4 regions of the Vibrio sp. 1401 genome follow, and region 1 is predicted to be linked to each of the others. Evidence: predicted binding sites of a transcription regulator. Region 1 holds the regulator's gene; each other region holds the start of a gene.
What was found. The regulator CRP, encoded in region 1, controls carbon source genes, mostly activating them, when cyclic AMP is high. The targets are predictions, from matches to a motif close to TGTGANNNNNNTCACA.
Positions count from the first base shown of each region.

Region 2: the regulator CRP is predicted to act here: its motif matches at 3,563-3,578, upstream of recB (exodeoxyribonuclease V subunit beta).
Region 3: the regulator CRP is predicted to act here: its motif matches at 2,974-2,989, upstream of deoD (purine-nucleoside phosphorylase).
Region 4: the regulator CRP is predicted to act here: its motif matches at 4,036-4,051, upstream of udp (uridine phosphorylase).

Region 1 covers NZ_JAWOWF010000041.1:28,835-34,219, forward strand. The annotation lists gene astD (succinylglutamate-semialdehyde dehydrogenase) at 1-1,108, shown strand, start outside; gene R7Z77_RS18255 (DUF1338 domain-containing protein) at 1,357-2,148, shown strand; gene crp (cAMP-activated global transcriptional regulator CRP) at 2,285-2,917, opposite strand; gene R7Z77_RS18265 (phosphoribulokinase) at 3,158-4,027, opposite strand; gene R7Z77_RS18270 (YheU family protein) at 4,153-4,365, opposite strand; gene R7Z77_RS18275 (hydrolase) at 4,399-5,385, opposite strand, start outside.
Region 2 covers NZ_JAWOWF010000024.1:3,488-8,872, forward strand. The annotation lists gene recB (exodeoxyribonuclease V subunit beta) at 1-3,372, opposite strand, end outside; gene recC (exodeoxyribonuclease V subunit gamma) at 3,772-5,385, opposite strand, start outside.
Region 3 covers NZ_JAWOWF010000025.1:31,279-36,663, reverse strand. The annotation lists gene R7Z77_RS13930 (hypothetical protein) at 1-438, opposite strand, end outside; gene R7Z77_RS13925 (hypothetical protein) at 605-2,074, opposite strand; gene deoD (purine-nucleoside phosphorylase) at 2,145-2,855, opposite strand; gene R7Z77_RS13915 (YbgA family protein) at 3,254-4,204, shown strand; gene R7Z77_RS13910 (MerR family transcriptional regulator) at 4,194-4,994, shown strand; gene phrB (deoxyribodipyrimidine photo-lyase) at 5,017-5,385, shown strand, end outside.
Region 4 covers NZ_JAWOWF010000046.1:19,829-25,213, reverse strand. The annotation lists gene R7Z77_RS19420 (RNA methyltransferase) at 1-689, shown strand, start outside; gene R7Z77_RS19415 (CBS domain-containing protein) at 934-1,353, shown strand; gene R7Z77_RS19410 (zinc/cadmium/mercury/lead-transporting ATPase) at 1,526-3,832, shown strand; gene udp (uridine phosphorylase) at 4,147-4,905, shown strand; gene R7Z77_RS19400 (DUF1887 family protein) at 5,063-5,385, opposite strand, start outside.

The DNA.
Region 1 (5,385 bases):
TGAGGCGAGCCGTGAAGCAGCAGGCAACCAAATCGTATTGCGCCACCGCCCATTGGGCGTGATGGCGGTGTTTGGTCCTTACAACTTCCCAGGCCACCTACCAAATGGTCACATTGTGCCTGCGCTACTGGCTGGTAACACGGTAGTCTTCAAACCGTCTGAGCAAACGCCATGGACGGGTGAATTGGCAATGAAGCTATGGGAAGAAGCCGGTCTGCCGAAAGGCGTGATTAACCTTGTTCAAGGCGCGAAAGAAACTGGTATCGCGCTCGCTGACGCAAAAGGCATCGATGGCGTACTGTTTACGGGTAGCGCAAATACGGGGCATGTATTACACCGTCAATTTGCGGGTCAACCGGGCAAGATGCTCGCACTAGAAATGGGTGGTAATAACCCGATGGTGATCTCTGATAAATATGGTGATTTGGATGCCACGGTTTACACCATCATCCAGTCAGCGTTTATCAGTGCTGGGCAGCGTTGTACGTGTGCTCGTCGTTTGTATGTGCCATTGGGTGAAAAAGGCGATGCGCTTATCACCAAACTCGTTGAAGCGACACGCAATATTCGCGTAGACCAACCATTTGCAGAACCTGCGCCATTTATGGGACCGCAAATTTCGGTCGCGGCAGCCAAGTTTATTCTTGATGCACAAGCTAATCTACAGTCTCTTGGCGGTGAAAGCTTGATTGAAGCGAAAGCAGGAGAGGCGGCGTTTGTTTCTCCAGGCATCATTGATGTAACGAACATTGCTGAGTTACCAGATGAAGAGTACTTCGGCCCACTTCTGCAAGTGGTGCGCTACGAAGGATTAGACAAAGCCGTGGCGCTAGCAAACGATACGCGCTTTGGCTTATCTGCTGGTTTGGTTTCAACCGACGACCAAGAATGGGAATACTTCGTTGACCACATTCGTGCAGGAATCGTGAACCGTAACCGCCAGCTTACTGGGGCAAGCGGTGATGCGCCATTTGGTGGTCCGGGGGCGTCGGGTAACTTGCGCCCAAGCGCTTACTACGCAGCAGATTACTGTGCGTACCCAATGGCATCAATGGAAGGTCAAGAAACTGTCTTGCCTGCAACATTGAGTCCAGGTGTAGCGCTATAAGTTTTAATAATAGAGTCGCAACTATGCATTGCGGCTCACCTTGCCGGCGCATCATTTAGGTATGGGTTGTAGTGATCGTTGGCAGAACACGAAAAGTGAGCAAAGACTCGGAAAAGCGTGTTGACTGACTGGCATTTACCGTCACAGGTTGATGGTTGCTCGTTCATTATTCTGGACAACTTTTGTTGTGAACGAGCAGCCAACTTCCGCTTACCTTTAAACTCTACATCTCGTAACAAGGAGTCGTTATGACGCCCGATGTGTTATTTGAATCGCTATGGCAAGATTACATTCAACGTCTTTGCCCTTCGGCTGCTAAAGTGCATCAGCTGCTTCAAGAAGATGAGCCTCTGATTAATGATCATATAGCTTTACGTACCTTCAATATCGCGCCTCTTGGTATTGAAACTCTAGCTAAGCCATTTGTAGCTATTGGTTACAAGGCGTGTGGTGATTACATTTTCGAAAGCAAAAAGCTGGTTGCTAAGCACTATGAGCACCCAGATCCGAAGCAACCTAAAGTATTTATTAGTGAGCTAAAAGTTGAAGAGTGCTCGCCTGAGCTACAAGAGATTGTGAAAAATTTGGTGGCACAAATCGATGCTGACAAGCTGAAAGATAGCGCATTCTTACATGGTGGACGCTTGTGGGATTTAAGCTTTGCTGATTACCAAACGTTGGCTAAAGAAAGTGAGTACGCATCTTGGCTTGCGGCGCATGGTTACGGAGCAAACCACTTCACGGTGAGCGTTAACCAGCTCAATGAATATGAAGAAGTGAAGCAGGTAAACGATCATCTGCGTACCGCTGGGTTTACCATTAATGAAAATGGTGGTGAAGTGAAGGGCACTCCTGAGGTGTTGCTAGAGCAGTCATCGACCATGGCAGATAAAGTAGCGGTTCGTTTTAGCGAAGGCACTGAAATTATCCCTGGCGGGTTTTATGAATTTGCTAAGCGCTATCCGATGGAAAATGGTGATTTGTACCCAGGTTTCGTGGCCGCTTCAGCTGACAAAATCTTTGAAAGTACGAATGGCTAAGTTTTAGGGTTAACCTGTTAAGCTTACTCATTAGTGTTCGCTGCACCCTATCTCATTTGGTCATGAGTAAATAAAAAGCCACCAATGTTGCCATTGGTGGCTTTTATAATTTTGTTCGTGTCACTCTAGTTCGAGATTAACGAGTACCGTAAACCACGATGGTTTTACCGTGAGCAGAGATTAGGTTCTGCTCTTCTAGCATCTTCAAGATACGACCTACTGTCTCACGAGAACAGCCAACAATTTGACCGATTTCTTGACGAGTGATCTTGATTTGCATGCCGTCTGGGTGAGTCATTGCGTCTGGTTGTTTTGCAAGGTTCAGAAGCGTCTGAGCGATACGACCAGTTACGTCTAGGAACGCCAGGTCACCCACTTTTTGGCTAGTTACTTGAAGACGACGAGCCATCTGCGCAGAAAGACGCATTAGGATGTCTGGGTTTACTTGGATAAGCTGACGGAACTTCTTGAAAGAAATTTCAGCAACTTCACAAGGAGATTTAGCACGAACCCAAGCTGTGCGCTCTTGGTCTTCCTCGAATAGACCAAGTTCACCAATAAAGTCTCCTTGGTTTAGGTAAGAAAGGATCATCTCCTTACCTTCTTCGTCTTTGATAAGAACCGCAACAGAACCTTTAACGATGTAGTACAAAGTTTCTGCCTTTTCGCCCGCGTGAATTAGCGTGCTCTTTGAAGGGTACTTATGAATATGACAGTGTGAAAGAAACCACTCTAATGTTGGGTCGGTTTGAGGTTTACCTAGAACCATAATATCTCACTTCCTCTGCAGGGTACGCTTGCGCTATCCATATTTTAGCTAAGCCTGAATTAGGCCTACTAGAATAAGAGCACTTTTTATATGCTGCAAGCTCTCTTGTGTTTCGGTAAGAAATAGTATCCTTTTTCGAAAACGATTTCTTGATTTTAATCGTGCCATGATTGAGATTTTGTAAGCAAAACTGTGCACATGATCACGGTATGAAAAGTAAACATCTTCGCAGGCAGGTTTTTAGCCAATTTTCCCTGTTTCGATGAGCTGTTGTAGGATAGGCCGAACTATGAGCTCCATTGCAAAGCTCATCTTACCGCCGGGTACGACAATCGTGTTGTGGCGTGACATGAATGAGCCATCAATCATGGCCAGCAGATATGGGAAGTCGACATTCTTGATACCGCGTAGGCGAATCACCACAAAACTCTCATCCAAACTAGGGATGCCTTTTGCATTAAGTGGGTTGGAAGTATCAACGGTCGGTACGCGCTGGAAGTTGATGTGAGTACGAGAAAACTGCGGAGTGATATAGTTGAGGTAATCGTCCATGGATCGCACGATTGAGTCCATTACCGCTTCACGCGAATGGCCGCGATCGCGAGTGTCACGTACGAATTTTTGGATCCACTCTAAGTTCACAATCGGCACCATGCCAATTAAGAAATCCACATGTTGAGCAACATTAACATCGCCATCGACCACGCCACCATGTAACCCTTCATAAAACAGCACGTCGCTGTTTTCGGGTAAGTCTTGCCACGGTGTAAACGTGCCTGGCATTTGATTGTAGGGAACCGCTTCGTCAAACGTGTGCAGATAACGGCGCACGCTGCCAGTGCCGTCATGCCCGAACTTACGGAAAAACTCTTCTAATCCCGGGAAGTCATTAGCTTGTGGGCCAAAGTAGCTAATGTGTCGACCTTGCTCGCGGGCTTTGCGGATTTCGATGTCCATCTCTGGGCGAGTAAAGCGATGGAAGCTATCGCCTTCAACCCATGCGGGTTTAACGTTCATCATATTGAACATTTTACGGAAGGCTTCAGATGTAGTGGTCGTGCCGGCACCGGACGAACCAGTAACCGCAATAATTGGGTGTTTAGCTGACATGACAAACCTTGTCGAAAATTACTTACCTGTAATGTGCAGTAGAGTTACTACTGCACGGTCGATATCCCACTATAGCACGTAACAATACCTTGTCATCGAGTGGGATACGGTAAAATGTGAAGGGTCTAAAATTTTGTTTTATGTTGAATATCGACGGTTTCGTGTAGCTCAGAGAACACGATAACCGCTTCACCTTTTTCCAATTGAGCTTTGACTTGATCAATTTTGTCTTGCAAAGAAACCTCGACGGTTCCGTAATCCGTTCCTTCGCGTAAGACGAATTCACGAATTAAGTTTTCCAATGTTTCCGGCGCAATGTCTTGCCATGGAATGATCATAAATACCTCTAACTTTTATGATGAGCGGCTAGTTTACTGCGTTCGTTGCTTGGATACAGCAGAAAGGTAATCTGCGGCGATACTTTCGTAATACGCGGGCAGCGCTTCCTCCAACCAAAACTTAGGTTTTAACGCCGTTCCTGTCAGGAAGCCAACATGGCCACCGTGTTCAAAGAGACGGTAATCAATGTTATCTGGCAGAACAAACTTCGGGATCACATCGTCGGTCATGAACGGATCGTCTTTGGCATGGATGATCAGTGTGGGTAGCGTGATTTGCTGTAGTTTACTTAAGCCAGAGCATTGGTCGTAATAATCTTGTGCGTCTTTGAAGCCATGCAATGGTGCGGTAATCAAATCATCGAATTCATACAATCGTGTGACACGTTTTATTGAGTTGTAGGACAGCGCAAGCTCGCCATGCAGTAGATGATGCTTTTGTAACGCGTTACGTTTCAGTGAAGAAAGCAGATAACGGCGATACACTTTTGAAAAGCCTTGTTCTATACGGTTTGCACACGCCGCTAGGTCTAAAGGCGCTGAGATAATAGTCGCTGCATTCAAAATAGGGTGGTCTTTATATTGGGCTAAATAATTCGCCAACATGTTACCGCCAAGAGAAATACCAACTGCAACTTTGGGATTATCAGGAAAACGTTGTTCAAGGTGCTCTAGGAAGTAACGAGCATCCGTCACTTCACCCGAGTGGTAAGCTCGTGCTTTTTTGTTTGGTTTACCGCTGCAGCCACGAAAATGCATCATCACCGACAGCCATCCAGATTGAGCAAATGCATTCATTAACCCATTGGCATAAGGGCTATAGAAGCACCCCTCTAATCCATGAAATAAAACAAAAATCGGCTTTTTTTGTGCAGGCTCTTGGGTTGGGTTCTCGCTCCACGCGAGATCGAGAAAGTCGCCATCGGATGTATCGAGGGTTTGCCAAATCGGCGTAAATAACGCTTTTTTGCGAATAAAACGCGGCAAAAGTGTTTGGAGATGCGGGTTTTTGATCCCGGC
Region 2 (5,385 bases), on a different contig from region 1:
AATCTGGTACTGCAAATCGTAGCGGTGATCCGCCATGGCCGATTTCAGAGCCTCACCATGGTAGCTCGTCACATCGTCGCCAAGATGATTCGATTTCCAGTCAAGCACGTAGTATTTACCTTGATGTTCAAACACCAAGTCGATAAAACCTTTGAGCATGCCTTGCACGGTTTGGAAACCTAAATCCCCCGCTTTCGCCGACAACGGATCGTGACGTTGAATGACTCGGTTTAACGCCGGTGCAGACAAAACTTCAATCGGCAGCAAAAATTCCATCTCCACCAAACGTTGCGACGGTGCTTTTTGATTCAGCAGCAAAGACTTACCATCCAACGGCGTTGCGAGTACGGTATCAATCAATTGCTGTAAAATGGGCAACCACTCTTCATCGAGCTGTTCGCTTTCCATCAAGCCAAGGATGATTTGTGTATTCTCTTCCGTCGTGGCTGGCTGAGTAAATTCAATTTCCTCAAACAGGCTGTGCAGGAACGTACCCGGACGCGCACCACGAGGGAAGGTAAAAATAGAACGCTCTGGCTCCACCAAATCCGCTTCATCTTGTTCTTCAGATGAGTCGATATCGAAACCCGTAATCTCAATCGTGGCATCATGCTCGGCGTGATGAGAGCCTTGCTTGACCAAGCCAGAGTAACTGGTGATGCGCCAGTTTCTGTCGATAGGGTTTTGCAGTTCTTTCGCACTAAGATCGTGTACTTCTTCTTGTGGCGCTACGTACTTCTCTTCGAGTTTCTGCGGCGGATCGGCCACGACGACACAATCAAGCTCGTCTTGTTGCTTTGTTAAACCTTGGTGCAAATCGTTGATGCCACCTTCTTGACCATTCTGAATCAAATAGCCAATCGCACTGCGGTGTACGCCAGTTGGCTCTTTGGTCGAACGACCATTGCGCAAAGGCGAGGCTCCAATAAAACACGCATACACAGCACGCGTTAGTGCCACGTATATCAAGCGTAAGTCTTCCGCCAAACGCTCTTTGTCCGCTTGCTTCATGGACGCATCGTTGCCAGTGATATCCAGTACCGTGCGGTCATTGGCTGCATCGTAATATTTGGCTTCACTGGCTTCTCGATAGCTGAACACAAACGGCAGAAATACGAGGTCATACTCCAAGCCTTTTGATTTGTGAATAGTTACGATCTGCACTAAGTTACGTTCCGATTCTAAACGTTGGATTTGGTCATCACTGCCACCCAAACCGTTTTCCGCATCACTGATAGACTGAGCGAGCCAACGCAGCAGACCGTGGTCGCTATCCAGTTCATTACTGGCGTGTTGAAGCAGTTCACCAATGTGCATTAAATCGGTAAGTACTCGCTCACCATTTTCACCCTGTGAACTCGCACCTTCTTCTAGTAATCGCTCGGCAATATGGCGTTTGCTGATCACCGCGCGCAACATCGGCAGCACACCACGTTGAATCCAAAGTTTGCGATATTCTTTGAATTCGTTTACGGCGTTTTCCCACACCACTTCATCGTTATTAAGTGCATCCAAACTTGCTGCGTCGAGGGCAAACAGCTCAGAAGCAAGACTTGCACGCAGCGCACGGTCATTTTCTGGAGTCAGCACCGCTTGCAGCAAACGCTGTAGATCCTGCGCCACTGAACTGGTAAACACACTGTCTCGGTTAGACAGGTACACGCTGGCAATGCCTTGTTCAGCCAGCGCTTGTTTGATCATTCGACCTTCACTACCTGTTCGAACCAACACCGCGATATCGCCCGCTTGAACCGCTTTCTGTTTTTCGCCATTCACCAGACACGCTTGCCCCTGTTGAGCCTGCGTCAAAATGGTTTGGATTTGGCTTGCGGTCGCCTCCGCCATCCGAGTCAAATACTCGCCTTTTGGTAGCGGTTTATCGTCCGCTTCTTGCAACCAATAAGTCAGCGCGGGTTGCTTTTGGCCACCGATAGTCCAAATGCGTTTTTCGGCATTGGGACTGTACTTAACGGGTAAGAACGGGATGTCCGAATCATAGATAAATGGACTGTCTGGCAAAGCAAATACTTGGTTTACCGCCTGCACCATATCTGCGCTAGAACGCCAGTTGGTTCCTAACGTGTAGTGGGCACTTACTTGGTTACGCGCTTTGATGTAAGTGAAAATGTCTGCGCCACGAAAGCCATAAATCGCCTGCTTGGGGTCACCGATCATAAACAAACCACATTCTGGGTTGTTCAGATAAATACGGCTGAAAATACTGTATTGAAGCGGGTCGGTATCTTGGAACTCGTCAATCATTGCGACAGGATACAAAGTACGAATACGCTCAGCCAAAAGCTCGCTTTCGTCCGTATCGATAGAAGCAGAAAGTTGCGTCAGCAAATCATCAAAAGAGAGCCACTGTTTTTGATTTTTCGCGTTAGCCAGCATCACACGACAATGTTCAATTGCATGAGCAAGCAGTGGCGCTTTTAAGCTGATTGGGTTGGTAAGAAATGTTTCAATGGCTTCAAATACCGCATGCTGCGGCGCACTGCCTTTCGGTGTTTTTTCCAACAAGACGTTTTGCGCGAATTTCTCCAGCTTGTCTGGATAATCGTAACCTGTAGTTTCCGTTGCCGCCCAAGCGTTTACCGCCTCCAACCACGTCGGCAGAGACTTTTTGGTGTAGCTGCGTTTGTTAATATCTGAACCTGAAATTAGCGTTAAGAAGTCATCTTGGCTTTCTCGCCACTGTGCTTTTAATTCATCAATTTTTTTCAAATTTTCAGTATGAAGATCAGCCAAACTGCCTTTCATTGCCGGAACAGAAAGGCTTAACGGCGCACCAGTTAAGTAATTGCTGATGTCAGACAATAACGCAGATGGAGAGCCCCATAGCTGGCGAATTTCTCCAGCCAAGGTAAATGGCAACGGGTAGAAATTGCGGCGCCAGTAATCGGCTACAACTTGCGCTTTTAGGTGACTTTCATCGGTCACAAACTCGTTATTAAATCGGCTGCCAGATTCAAACGCATTTTGCGTTAGCATACGTTGGCAAAAACCGTGAATGGTGTAGACCGCCGCCTCGTCCATCTGACGCTCTGCCTGCAATAAAATTTCTGCGGCTTGCTTGTGATCGTCAAACTCATTAAGCAAAGGTTGGATCACCGGGTCGGAACTCTGTCCACGCGCAAACGCGATTCGCGCATCATGGATTCTTGCCCTGATACGATCGCGTAATTCCGCAGTTGCCGCTTCGGTAAAGGTTACAACCAGAATTTGGTCGACCGTAAGCGGTACGCGATGTCGAGTTTCCGCGCTGCCATGACCAAGCAAAAGACGCAGATATAAACCTGCAATAGTGAAGGTTTTACCTGTACCTGCTGATGCCTCGATTAACCTCGCACCGTGCAGAGGAAACGTCATCGGTTCTAGTGGCGTTGGTTGAGGTTGCTCTGTGCGGTCTAACGTATGTAGAGGACACTCTGCACCTGACATTTGATCCATAACGCTGAATCTCTCCGGATTATTTACTAGGACGTATCACCTAATAAATGTGATCTATAGTTAAAAATTCTATTAATATGTTTAACAAGTTGGATAATTTAGAGCTTTGTGAGATCTTTCTCACGGTTATCCATAAGACGTACCGTTAGTATGCGCCCCACGAGATAAGCCAAACCTTTTTGGCGGCACAACTCAAATGAATTAAACAAAAGTATCATGGTCCCTCTGACCTTGTGGCCGTACAGCGAACGCCCTACAAAAAATAATGATTTTCTGGCGGCCACCCTACTCTTCCTTCTCTTTATCCAGCTGTCTTTATTACGCTTTTACATCATCAGCGTCTTGAACCGCTAAGCGCGCACCTTGCAGTACTAATGCTGTCAGCAAACGAACTTCTGAGGCCAACTCATCATTCCAAGCAGGCCAAATTCGAGAGATGTACGCATTACTGCCTTCGCCCGGGCTCATGAAGCCATCATTGAATGCGTCAGCCATTTTCTTCAAAGATTTCTCTTCGTCATCGACCCACTGACCGCGGCTAAAGCCCGCTTCAACACAAGCCAACGCCGTTTTCGGGAAATAAGGCAAAGGCTTAGTCATGCCTTCGAAAAATAAGCGAACTAATTCAGTCAGTAGCTGTTTGGCATACTGCGCATCGGCAATTTCTGGGTAGATCAAATGCAGCGCGCCTTCTTTACGATCGTAACCAATGATGTGAGTTTTCTTAGCATGACCCGACGCCGACATGGCAAGGTGATCGATCCACGCTGCAAGGTAATCCTGCGATCGAATCTTACCGCTTCGATAGCGAATCAAACCGGATTGGTAGCATTGAGTTAGCCAACCTGTTAGGCGAACGTTTTTCTCTTCGCCTTCATTTCGCTCAAACAAGGAATCAAACGTCAGGTCGATTTCCAAATCGTCTTGAGGCGCACCAGATAAAAACGCCAGTTTATCCACCAGCTCTTCCGCCTGAACTCGGTTGGTTTCAAATTCGATATCACCAAACGCCCCCACCGGCAGTTTGCCTTGCGCGCGCTGTTGACTCATAAAGTGTTTAAGCACCTCTGTTTTTTTCTCTGGCTGCATCAATGTCGCTTCAAGCAAGGTTTCTAACAGCTCATCACGCATTTGATAGCTTTCCAAACCACCTAAAACAAAGGGTTCGTCGTCTTCCATCACCGGTAGTGGCGGTTCAAAGATTACTTTTAAACGACGATTGAAAAAATACTGCACTGGTAAACGCCAGAAACGTTGCAACTCGACTAAGTCGAGCTCAAGCGGGAACGTCGCTCCCAACAGATAGTCGTCTAATGCCCGATTAAAATCACGACGGACATAGCCTTGCGATTGACTGCTTTGAGTCAATGCCGCTGGAATCCACTCTTTCGCGTAGCTAGCATGCATGCCTTGGAACGCACTTGGGCTAAACGGCACCATGGCGTGGGTATTCACCAACGCATTTAATAAGTTGTCGCCAGACTCATCAACGGGCAACGCTTCATCACCACTTAAACAATAGTTTTGGTGACAGTATTCCATCAGCTCAGAAACCAGAACCGAAGGCACTCGCTCGGTGTTGTCTTGGATTGAACGGCCAACATAACTGATGTAGAGCGTTTGCTGTGCAGACAACATGGCTTCGAGGAATAGGTAACGGTCATCATCTCGGCGCGAACGGTCGCCCGGTTTGGTTCTTCCTGTCATCAAGTCAAAGCCTTCTGGCGGCATAGAACGCGGGTACACGCCGTCATTCATCCCCAGTAGACATACGGTTCTAAACGGAATAGAGCGCATCGGCATCAGGGTACAAAAGTTCACTTGACCAGCAAGGAAGCGCTGGCTGACTCGTGTGCCAGATAATTTATTTTGAAGGTATTGGCTGATGATCGACGGCGATAAAGCATCATCAAATGCGGCATCAGCTAACTG
Region 3 (5,385 bases), on a different contig from region 1:
GGCAAGTTGGTGTTCATTAGTGATGCGCCATACATTACCAAGCCCAATTAGAGATTCGATTTGAATTTCAACATCATCAACAAGAGCAGATTGTTCGAGCGCATTAATCCAATATTGTTGCGCGGAATAATACTTTGCTTGGCCCCAATATTGGAGTGCAAAAAGATGGAGAATTTCCGGGAGATGATCGTCGGTTTCAAGCTGTGTTTGTTTGCTGTAAGCGTCTTTGACGAGTTTTAAGCCTTGTCGGTAATCCATTAGGCACCAACAGCATTGCGCCATGATGAGTAAGGCTTTGATCTCTCCGTCCACAAATAAAATTTGTTCCGCGCGGATACGATATTGCTGCGCAATATTAAAGGTATGTTTAGGGGCCGATTTTATTTGGCCTTTAAGCTTAGTGAGATCATCTTCTAGCTGAATTTGGTTTTTATCCAACGTTCACATCCATGACTATCGAACTGGAAATCACACCTAATATTAAGTGGTTAGATGCATGTTTCTTTACCAAAGCGATGCGGATAACGTTTTGGTAAACGATCAGGGGCCGTAATGTATACCGTTACAACCCCTAATTACTACATCTAAATTACCAATAGAATAGCTACGATAGGAGCTGTTTGATTGTCAAAGGTGCATCAGAGACTTCTAACCTTTGTGCAGCGGTAAGACCTTGTTTATCCTGATAGCACAAATTATGCCAAGCTCTGAATATATCTAAAAGAGGTAAAATACCAGCAGGTCGTAATTTGCGACGTGGCTCGTTAATGAAGCTTTCGAAAAGAATCTGAAAGCGGTTTTGATAAAACTTCACATGACGAGTTGTCGCAACGTTAAACCATTTTTCAGGCTCATTTTGATCGCCAGCGAGGTAGCAAATGCCTTTGTGGTTTTCGTTTTGACTAGAGATTGCCCAACGATCGCGCCACCAACTCATATAGGCGATATCGACTTTGCCAAAGGGAGTGCTCATGTCCCAACTAGCGTCCTCTTCTACGTACATCAAGTCGACACTTTTCTCTTTAATACGAGGTAAACAAACGCTCAGTGCAGCTGAACGTAGTAGGGGATCTTGAGGCATGTATAGAGATACACGTTTGTTTGGGCAGCACATATCAAGTACGTGCAAATAGTGTGCATACGAGGTGTATGGCGGACGGACTAATGCCCCTTTTGAAGGGTAATGAAATACAGATAGATTACCAAGAGGGTCTTCTACGTTACCGCGAGCCAAAATTGTTTGGTATTTTTGGTCAATTCGCTCTCTGAGGTGATAAGAAGGTTCCGCAAGCGGCTCACTTGCTTCCGCTACATACTCCTGGGAAACAAAACGAGACACCTCATCGTAAGGATTATGATCGAGCGTTGCGATTGGCTCTTCATCAGCGGAATAATTGACGTGCTGGCAAAGAATATAGCCAGAATGCGCTTCGCCAGAAACAATCCAATACACACCATTATTGCTGTTCGGTTGCAATGCAATATAGTTTGAGGCCAATTCATAATGCGTTGCGTGGTTTACCCAGCGCGCATCAATGGTTGCCAGCTTGCGGCGGCAGCGGCTAGCTATATGGTCAACATGATCGTAAAAGGTTTTTGGGTTAATACTAAGCTTGCGGCAGATTTCTCGTACGGAATATCCCGTAAACAATAAACCCATCAAGTTCTCTTGAAATTGAAGCTTCTTGTTGGCACCAGACCACTTGTCGACAAAGGTACTTTGACACACTTTACAGCGGTAACGTTGGCGATCGCCACTGTAACCGAAAGCGTGATAGAGGTGTTTGTGAGTGTGGACAGAAAGTCCAAAGTTGTCGCAATCATCATTACGGCAAGCAGGCAACCCGTCACTGTGGACGTGCCGCAGGCGATGAAGTTCGTTCACGACATCGCGATTATTAAGTAAGGGGGGGAAAGCTCCACATTCACGGCATACCATCGCCGGACGCTTAGGGTTCGCATGTTGCAGAACGTAACGCTTTGCATCACTCAATCCAAAGTTGTCACACGCCAATGTTTTACAAAAGTTGAGTTGTAACCCATCTGCGTCTTTTGGCAGTTCGCCGTTAGACACAATCGCCCCCTCGGGATAATTCGGGCAGCCAGCATAACTCTGGCTGCAAATTATTACTTACTATTTGTTCTTAGATGTTGATTGCAGTTTCTAGTGCAACTTTCATCATGTCGTTGAACGACTTCTGACGCTCTTCTGAGCTTAGTTTTTCACCACGGATGATGTGGTCAGAAACTGTCAGGATAGTCAGTGCTTTCGCGCCTAGGTCAGCTGCTACGCCGTAGATACCAGCCGCTTCCATGTCTACACCTAGGATGCCTAGTTTTTCCATCTTCTCGAAGATGTCTGCTTCTGGTGTGTAGAACAGGTCTGCAGAGAATACGTTACCTACTTTTACAGGCACTTCCTGAGCGCGCGCTTGGTTAACTGCTTCTTCTAGAAGACCGTAATCAGCGATTGCTGCGAAATCGTGGTTGTTGAAACGGATACGGTTAACTTTAGAGTCTGTAGAAGCACCCATACCGATAACAACGTCCATTAGTTTCACGTCGTCACGTACTGCACCACAGCTACCTACACGGATAACGTTTTTCACGCCGTATTCAGCGATTAGCTCGTGTACGTAGATACAGCAAGACGGGATACCCATGCCGTGGCCCATTACAGAAACTTTTTTGCCTTTGTAAGTGCCAGTAAAGCCGAACATGTTGCGAACGTCACAAACTTGTTTCACATCTTCTAGGAACGTTTCAGCGATGTATTTAGCGCGCAACGGGTCGCCTGGCATTAGAACTGTTTCAGCGAAATCACCTGGTTGTGCGTTAATGTGTGGGGTTGCCATAAGTGCTCTCCAAAGTTTTGTTTTGATAAAACGCCTCTATTATAGAACGCTATTACCAATTCTGTTGAACTTGTTCGTTTTCGTTGAGGCAATAATATCGGGACGTACAGTAGCCCCTTGAGAGCTTAGTCACAAAAACCACGCATTTAGAAACTGCAACTACTATTGATAACCAAATCTGTTGAAATCAAAAGAGCAATCGATTTGCTTTTGAGCAGTTTGTCGATTGCGCGCACAAATTCTTTGTTTTTGGGCCAAACTTTTTTCTGACAGCTGGTTGATCGAAATACTTTCGAGTGAAGTAAAACGATTAAATTGTACAACTTATTTTCTTGTACAATCTGGAAAGGCTTGCTATAAGTTATACAACAAAACTTTTTGTATAGGGATGCGTCATCATGGAATCTTCAATCAAAGTAGGTATCAGTTCGTGTGTTTTGGGTGAACGAGTGCGTTTTGACTCTGGTCATAAGGTGAGCAACTTTGTGACTAAAGAGCTCAGCCCGTATTTTGACTTTGTTTCGGTATGCCCTGAAGTCGGCGTAGGTATGCCAGTACCCCGTCCAACAATTCGTCTTGTTTCTAATGAAGAGCGTGTTGCATTGGTTGAAACCAAAAATCCAGAAAATGATCATACCGACAATATGCTCACTTACTCGGCCAATAAAGTAGATGAACTTCAAAGCGAGCAGCTTTGTGGTTACATCGTTTGTGCCAAGTCACCAACTTGTGGCATGGAGCGAGTCAAGGTTTACAGCAAGAACAGTGCTGCGAAAGAAGGTGTTGGCTTGTATACACAAACATTGATGCAAAAAATGCCTTGGTTGCCTGTTGAAGAGGATGGCAGACTTAACGACCCTGTATTGAAAGAAAATTTTATTACTCGAGTATTTTGTCTAAATGACTTTTACGGCTCGATGGATGGTGAGCCTACTCGTGGCAAAATCATCGACTTTCATTCGCGCTACAAACTGACGTTAATGGCACACCACCCAGAGTCATACCGCTCCCTTGGCCGCTTAGTCGCTGATGTCGCTAATTATGAAATTGAAGACTTTTACCAAGAGTATCGTTTAGGACTTATGAAGGCGTTAACGAATCGGGCTAGCCGCAAAAACAACACAAATGTGTTGATGCATTTACAAGGGTACTTCAAACGCTCACTAACTAAAGAAGAAAAAGAAGAGTTAGCGACAGTGATTCACGACTACCGTATCGGAATGCTGCCTCTGCTAGCACCACTTACATTGATTAAGCATTACTTAAATACTTACCCAGACGAGTATTTAGCAAAACAGAAGTTTTTAGAACCGTATCCGCAGGAGATGAGATTACGCTATGGTTTGTAGTTCAGAAGAAAAACTATACGCGATCCGAGATGTCGCAGAAATCACGGGTGTAAAACCAGTTACGCTGAGAGCTTGGCAACGAAGATACAACTTGATCCAACCTCAGCGAACTGAAAAAGGACACAGACTTTATCGCCAGCAAGATCTCGATACGATTCGCGAAGTCCAGAGCTGGCTCGCGAAGGGGATTTCGATTGGTAAAGTGAAGGGGCTGCTAGGAAAAAGCGCCGATGTCGAAGTCAAAAACGAGGTTCGCACACTCGAAGAAGTTGAAAACATGCTGCTTGCGCTGTCTACCCTGAATCGAGGAAAAGCAGAGAGTTTACTTGCCTCTGTTCTTAAAGAGTATCCACTAAAACTCGTTATTGATCAGTTTATTAGCCCAGTATTTGATGCGCTAGACATGGTAAAAGGATCGCTGCGATCTTTACAGGTAGGGTTATTTCAGACTTGTTTGATCACTCGACTTGCCCTTGTTATCGATTCTGAAAACAAAGCCGCTTCCAAAGGAAAGTGTCTGCTCATTAGCTTTGAACAAAACAGAGAGTCTGAGAGTTGGATTCAAGCAGCGAAGCTTTGCGAACAAGGGTATCACACGACTTTGATCGATAAGGTTGATGATGTTTCTGGTCTACTAGATCACGAGGTCGTTGAAAATGGTTCGTTTATCTACCTTTTCTCCAACAAAGCGCTAGCTGCTAAACAAGTAGCGTCCATCAAAATGCTTCACGCACAGTTAGGTGATCGGATGGGGTGCTCTGAAGTGATAGAGAAATTACACCTAACTTAGTAGACAAAAGATAGGAGCTACCATGGTTTTAGTATGGTTTCGACGTGACTTACGTGCGTTAGACCACACGGCACTCAAAGCGGCGTTGGATTCAGGTCAGCCTGTTGTCGCTTGCTTTATCGCGACGCCAGAGCAATGGCGGGAGCATCACATGGCGCCGATGCAGGCAGACCTCATTGCTCGTCGCTTAGCTTGTCTTAACGAGGAGCTTGAAAGCCTTAATATTCCTTTTTTGTACAAAGAGGTGCCGTCGTTTTCCGATTGTACAGATGTGATTAGTGGGTGGGCGGAAACACTTGAAGCCACGTCTGTTATGGCAAACATTCATTATGAGGTGAACGAACGAGAGCTGGATACACAAGTAAGTGAAGCGTTAGCTTCTCACGATATC
Region 4 (5,385 bases), on a different contig from region 1:
AGAAACAGCGTAAAGCGCATGGCTTATTCCTAGTTCAGGGTGAAAAGAACGTACTAGAGCTAGCAAGTAGTTCATTGAAGGTGAAGCAGGTTTTTGCAACAGCGGCATTTCTCGAACAAAATGCTGGTACGCTAAATCGTTTTGATTGTGTTGAAGCATCGCTTGATGAATTGACCAAAGCGAGCACGCTTGTGAGCAATAATGCGGCCATTGCTGTGGTTGAAATTCCGAGTGTAAAAGAGCCTCAAGCGAAAGGCTTGATGATTGCGCTAGATGGTGTATCCGACCCTGGTAATCTAGGTACGATTATTCGTGTTGCAGACTGGTATGGCATCAAGCACATTATTGCGAGTACAGATTGTGCTGATCCTTATAATCCTAAAACGATCAGTGCGACCATGGGCAGCTTTGGCCGCGTACAAGTGAGTTTGGTGGATTTGCCAAGTTACTTGGAACACGCCAAATTGCCAGTATATGGCGCGTTTTTGGAAGGAGAGAGCGTTCATAAAACGGATTTCGCTGCTGAAGGTATTTTGTTGATGGGCAGCGAATCTCATGGTGTGCGTGAAGCCGCAGCAAAATTCGTGACAGATAAGATCACGATTCCGGCGTTTGGCGGTGCCGAATCACTGAATGTCGCGATGGCGACTGGCATTATTTTAGACAACATGCGCCGCCAACATAGCTAACGCAACAATTACATAATAACAAAGCCAGTCAATTGACTGGCTTTGTTGTATTTTGCCTAGAAAAATCAGCCTGGCTGAATCTTGCGTTTAACGAAATACAGTGAATGTTGTTCGGTGAGTTAATTTTGTTTTAGTTCAATAGGCTGTGCCTATAAATAAAATTACTCCTTTCCATTTAGTAAAATCAGGAAATTAGGCGACACTTATCTAAAGGCCGCAATAAAATGCCCTTAAGGAGATAAGAATGCATTCATTAAAAGTAAAAGATTACATGACGTTGCAAGCGGTGACTTTCACGAAAGATATGTCACTTTCGGCAGCTTTAAACAAAGTAATGCAAAGTGTCACACTAGGTGGCCCTGTCATTGATGAAAATGAAAAAGTGGTTGGGTTTTTATCGGAGCAAGACTTATTAGATAAGTTGGTGAAAGCAAGTTATCACTGCCAAGATACACATACGGTACAAGAGTGTATGCATGATGATGTCTTATCTGTTTCTCCAGAAATGTCAGTAATTGAACTGGCTGACATGATGAAAGTTGGAAAGCCGAAAATGTATCCAGTGGTGGATGGCAAAGGTAAGTTGGTTGGTGTTATCACAAGAAGAGACGTGCTGCGTGCCATAGGAATGACATTAAATGAGTGCTTTAAGCATCCCGTTTAACCTCTCTGTTTAAACTTTACGGAATATTGCTTTTAAACTGGTTTGGAAAGACGCTTCGGCGTCTTTTTTATTTTCTATCGCCGAACTGTACAAATTTATCTTGACCTTGGAGCTTACTCTAAGGTTTATCCTTAGCAATAGGTAAATCACCGATACCAATAAGGAAAAAATTATGTGTACAAAACATCAAGGTTGCCAATCTAGCAAAATCAAAACTGCGGTGCCGCTTGGTGCAAGCGAGTCATGCTGTGCGCCAGTAAAATCTTCGCTCAATATCTCTCAGGCCAGTGTTGATGTTTCTGAAAGCTCTTGCTGTAGTGGAGGAGGCTGCAGCGTTGACACAGGCGAGGAAGACGATCCCACAAGGGAGAGTAATTCCTCCGTTCGGAACGCTTGGCTTGTGTCAGGTATGGATTGCCCATCTTGTGCGCAAAAGCTTGAGAAAGCCATTACGTCTTTACAAGGCGTCAGCCAAGCCAAGGTTTTGTTTGCAACAGAAAAACTGGTCGTCGATTTTGATGGTCTAGAGCTGATAGCTACGATAGAGCAGACAGCCCAAAAAACGGGTTTCCCGCTCTCTTCACTTGATGCTCCAAAACCAAGCACTACAAAGAAAGGCTGGCTTGGCGTCATAAGAGACAACATCCAAATTCTCTCGATTGCTGGTGCAATGGCTAGTGCGGCAGTAATTTCTAAGATCGACCCTCAAATAAGCGCTTGGTTATTCACTTTGACGTGTTTACTTGGTTTATACCCAATCGCGCTCAAAGCATTTAAGTTGGCGCGTAGCGGTACGCCTTTTGCGATTGAAACGTTAATGAGTGTAGCGGCGCTCGGCGCTTTATATTTAGGTGAAACCGCCGAAGCCGCAATGGTGTTATTGCTTTTCCTTATTGGTGAAAAGTTAGAAGCATATGCATCATCTCGCGCGCGAAGCGGTGTCCAGGCGTTAATGGACTTAGTCCCAGAAAATTCAATTTTAATTATTGATGGAGAGCGTAAAGAAGTACCAGCTGCTCAGCTTAAACCAGGGGATATCATAGAAGTCGCACCTGGAGGTCGTTTGCCTGCCGACGGTGTTTTGCAAGATGCGCTTGGGAGTTTTGACGAAAGTGCGTTAACGGGAGAATCTGTTCCCGTTGAACATCAAACCGGTGGCAAAGTGATGGCCGGGGCTGTGGTTGTCGATAAAGTGGTTCGCTTACAGGTGACTTCCCGTCAGGGCGAGAATGCGATAGACCGAATTCTTCATTTGATTGAAGAAGCCGAATCTCGTAAGGCACCATTAGAACGCTTTCTTGATAAATTTAGCCGTTGGTATACGCCGCTAATGATGCTGGTGTCTCTGATGGTTATCGTTACGCCGCCATTACTATTTGCCCAACCGTGGGAAACGTGGATCTATCGAGGACTCGCCCTTCTGTTGATTGCTTGTCCATGTGCATTAGTAATTTCAACGCCGGCGGCGATCACTTCTGGCTTGGCGGCAGCTGCTAAGCGGGGCGCATTGATCAAAGGTGGTGCGGCGCTTGAGTTGCTTGGCAAGGTTGAGTCTGTCGCATTTGATAAAACTGGGACACTGACGCAAGGTAAACCAGAAGTGACTGACGTCTTTGCTTTTGATATGGATGAAGACAAGTTACTTAGCCTAACTGCGTCAATCGAGGTTGGTTCAAGTCATCCTCTAGCGGTTTCTTTAGTTACCAAAGTGCAAGAGCAGGGGCTTACTATTCCTGAAGCGTTGGATAAAACCGCGCAAGTAGGCTCTGGTGTCACTGGTTACGTCGATGGAAAAATGGTCCAAGTGGTCACGCCTTCAAAGGCAGACTTTCCACTTTCTCAAGAAGCCAAAGAGCAAGTGGTTACGTTGGAACAACAAGGTAAAACGGTTGTCATTGTTCGTTACGATGACGAGGTCATTGGCGTGATCGCATGGCAAGATACATTGCGCTCAGATGCCCAGCAAGCCATCGCAATGTTGAAGGAACTTGGGGTCACATCGGTGATGCTAACGGGTGACAACCCGAGAAGTGCAGAAGCAATGGCAAATAGAATAGGCTTGGATTATAAAGCGAGTTTGTTACCTGCAGACAAGGTGCATTACGTCGAGAAACTATCACAACAACATACCGTTGCGATGGTGGGAGACGGTATCAATGATGCTCCAGCCATGAAAGCTTCGAGCATTGGTATTGCGATGGGAGGCGGTACGGATGTTGCGCTCGAGACTGCTGATGCGGCGTTAACACACAACCGGTTGATTGAGCTACCTGCCATGATAGAACTGTCGCGTGCGACGCTAAGTAACATTCGTCAGAATGTCGCGTTAGCGCTAGGTTTGAAAGGTGTATTCTTAGTGACAAGTTTACTTGGGGTTACTGGGTTGTGGGTTGCAGTATTAGCTGACAGTGGTGCAACAGCACTGGTGACATTGAATGCGTTGAGATTACTTCGTTTTGAGTCCAAACAGATCAAATAACTGACCTAACCAATGATCCCACTCATTAATAGCCCGAGGCATTCGTGTATCGGGCTTTTTTTAACCGTATTCACCTGATGCGATCAGACGTTTTTCTCGTCCTTGAAATCACGCATTGCTATGCAACAAAATGATCTAACGCCCCTTAAAGTGTGATCGATACCAGTTTTGTTTGAAATTTCATTTTCATTACATTTTGTCATTGTGATTGTGATCACTCTATGTTGGTGAAAGGTTCGCTACAGTGCATCTGTACCCAATAACTGATTAATGAGCTTATTGTTCATAAAATAAGCCACAATAAGGAGCGACTTATGTCTCAAGCTGTATTCCATTTAGGTGTTACTGAAGCTGATCTTAATGGTGCGACTCTAGCGATCATTCCTGGTGACCCAGCGCGTGTTCAAAAAATCGCAGAACAAATGGAAAATCCAGTATTTCTAGCAAGCCATCGTGAATACACGCTATACCGTGCAGAGCTAGACGGTAAACCTGTTGTGGTTTGTTCTACAGGTATTGGTGGTCCTTCTACCTCTATCGCAGTTGAGGAATTGGCACAGCTTGGTGTTCGCACTTTCCTACGTGTTGGTACAACGGGTGCAATTCAACCGCATGTAAACGTGGGTGACATGATCGTAACGACGGGGTCAGTTCGTCTTGACGGTGCGAGCCTACACTTTGCTCCTATGGAATTCCCAGCAGTTGCTGACTTTGAAGTAGCAACCGCAATGAAAGCAGCGGTAGAAGAGTCTGGCGCTACAGTTCACATGGGTGTGACTGCATCAAGCGACACGTTCTACCCTGGTCAAGAACGTTACGATACGTTCTCTGGTCGTGTTGTTAAGCGTTTCCAAGGCTCTATGCAAGAATGGCAAGACATGGGCGTACTTAACTTCGAGATGGAGTCTGCAACACTGCTAACAATGTGTGCGAGCTCTGGTTTAAAAGCGGGTTGTGTGGCTGGTGTTATCATCAACCGTACACAAAAAGAGATTCCAGATCATTCAACTCTGAAAGAAACGGAAGCGCGTTCAATTAAAGTGGTTGTAGAAGCAGCGCGTAAAATGCTTTAAGCCGCTATAGTTGGCATTTAAACAAACAGAAAAAACCAGAGGCTAACCTCTGGTTTTTTTCTACTTATAGAAATGCGTACAGCTAAAATTTAGGTATAAAAAAAGCAGCATTAATGCTGCTTTTTATCGTTGTGAATTTTAGCTTTTCTTAATGGCACTATATCTCGTCTGAACCGCCCGCGTCTTTAAACCAAGCCGTTAAGTGCGTTCTTAAATCTTTAAGCTCATCAGGGCCAATCAGGGCTAGCCCTAAGTCTTCAGCACGAGTAATGTCATTGTGACGAAGAGGACGGAAGCTCACCAACATTGCGCGCGCTTGTAAGCCACCTAATAGATCGCGAAGCGATTCTAACTTATATAAAGTATCGTCGCCGTCATCTCTCATGCCTTTGGTTTTGCACTCGATGATGTGCAGCTTGTTGTTTACAACTGTTGCGACATCTAACTCATTGCGTACTTCACTTTCACCAAGTTTACGAT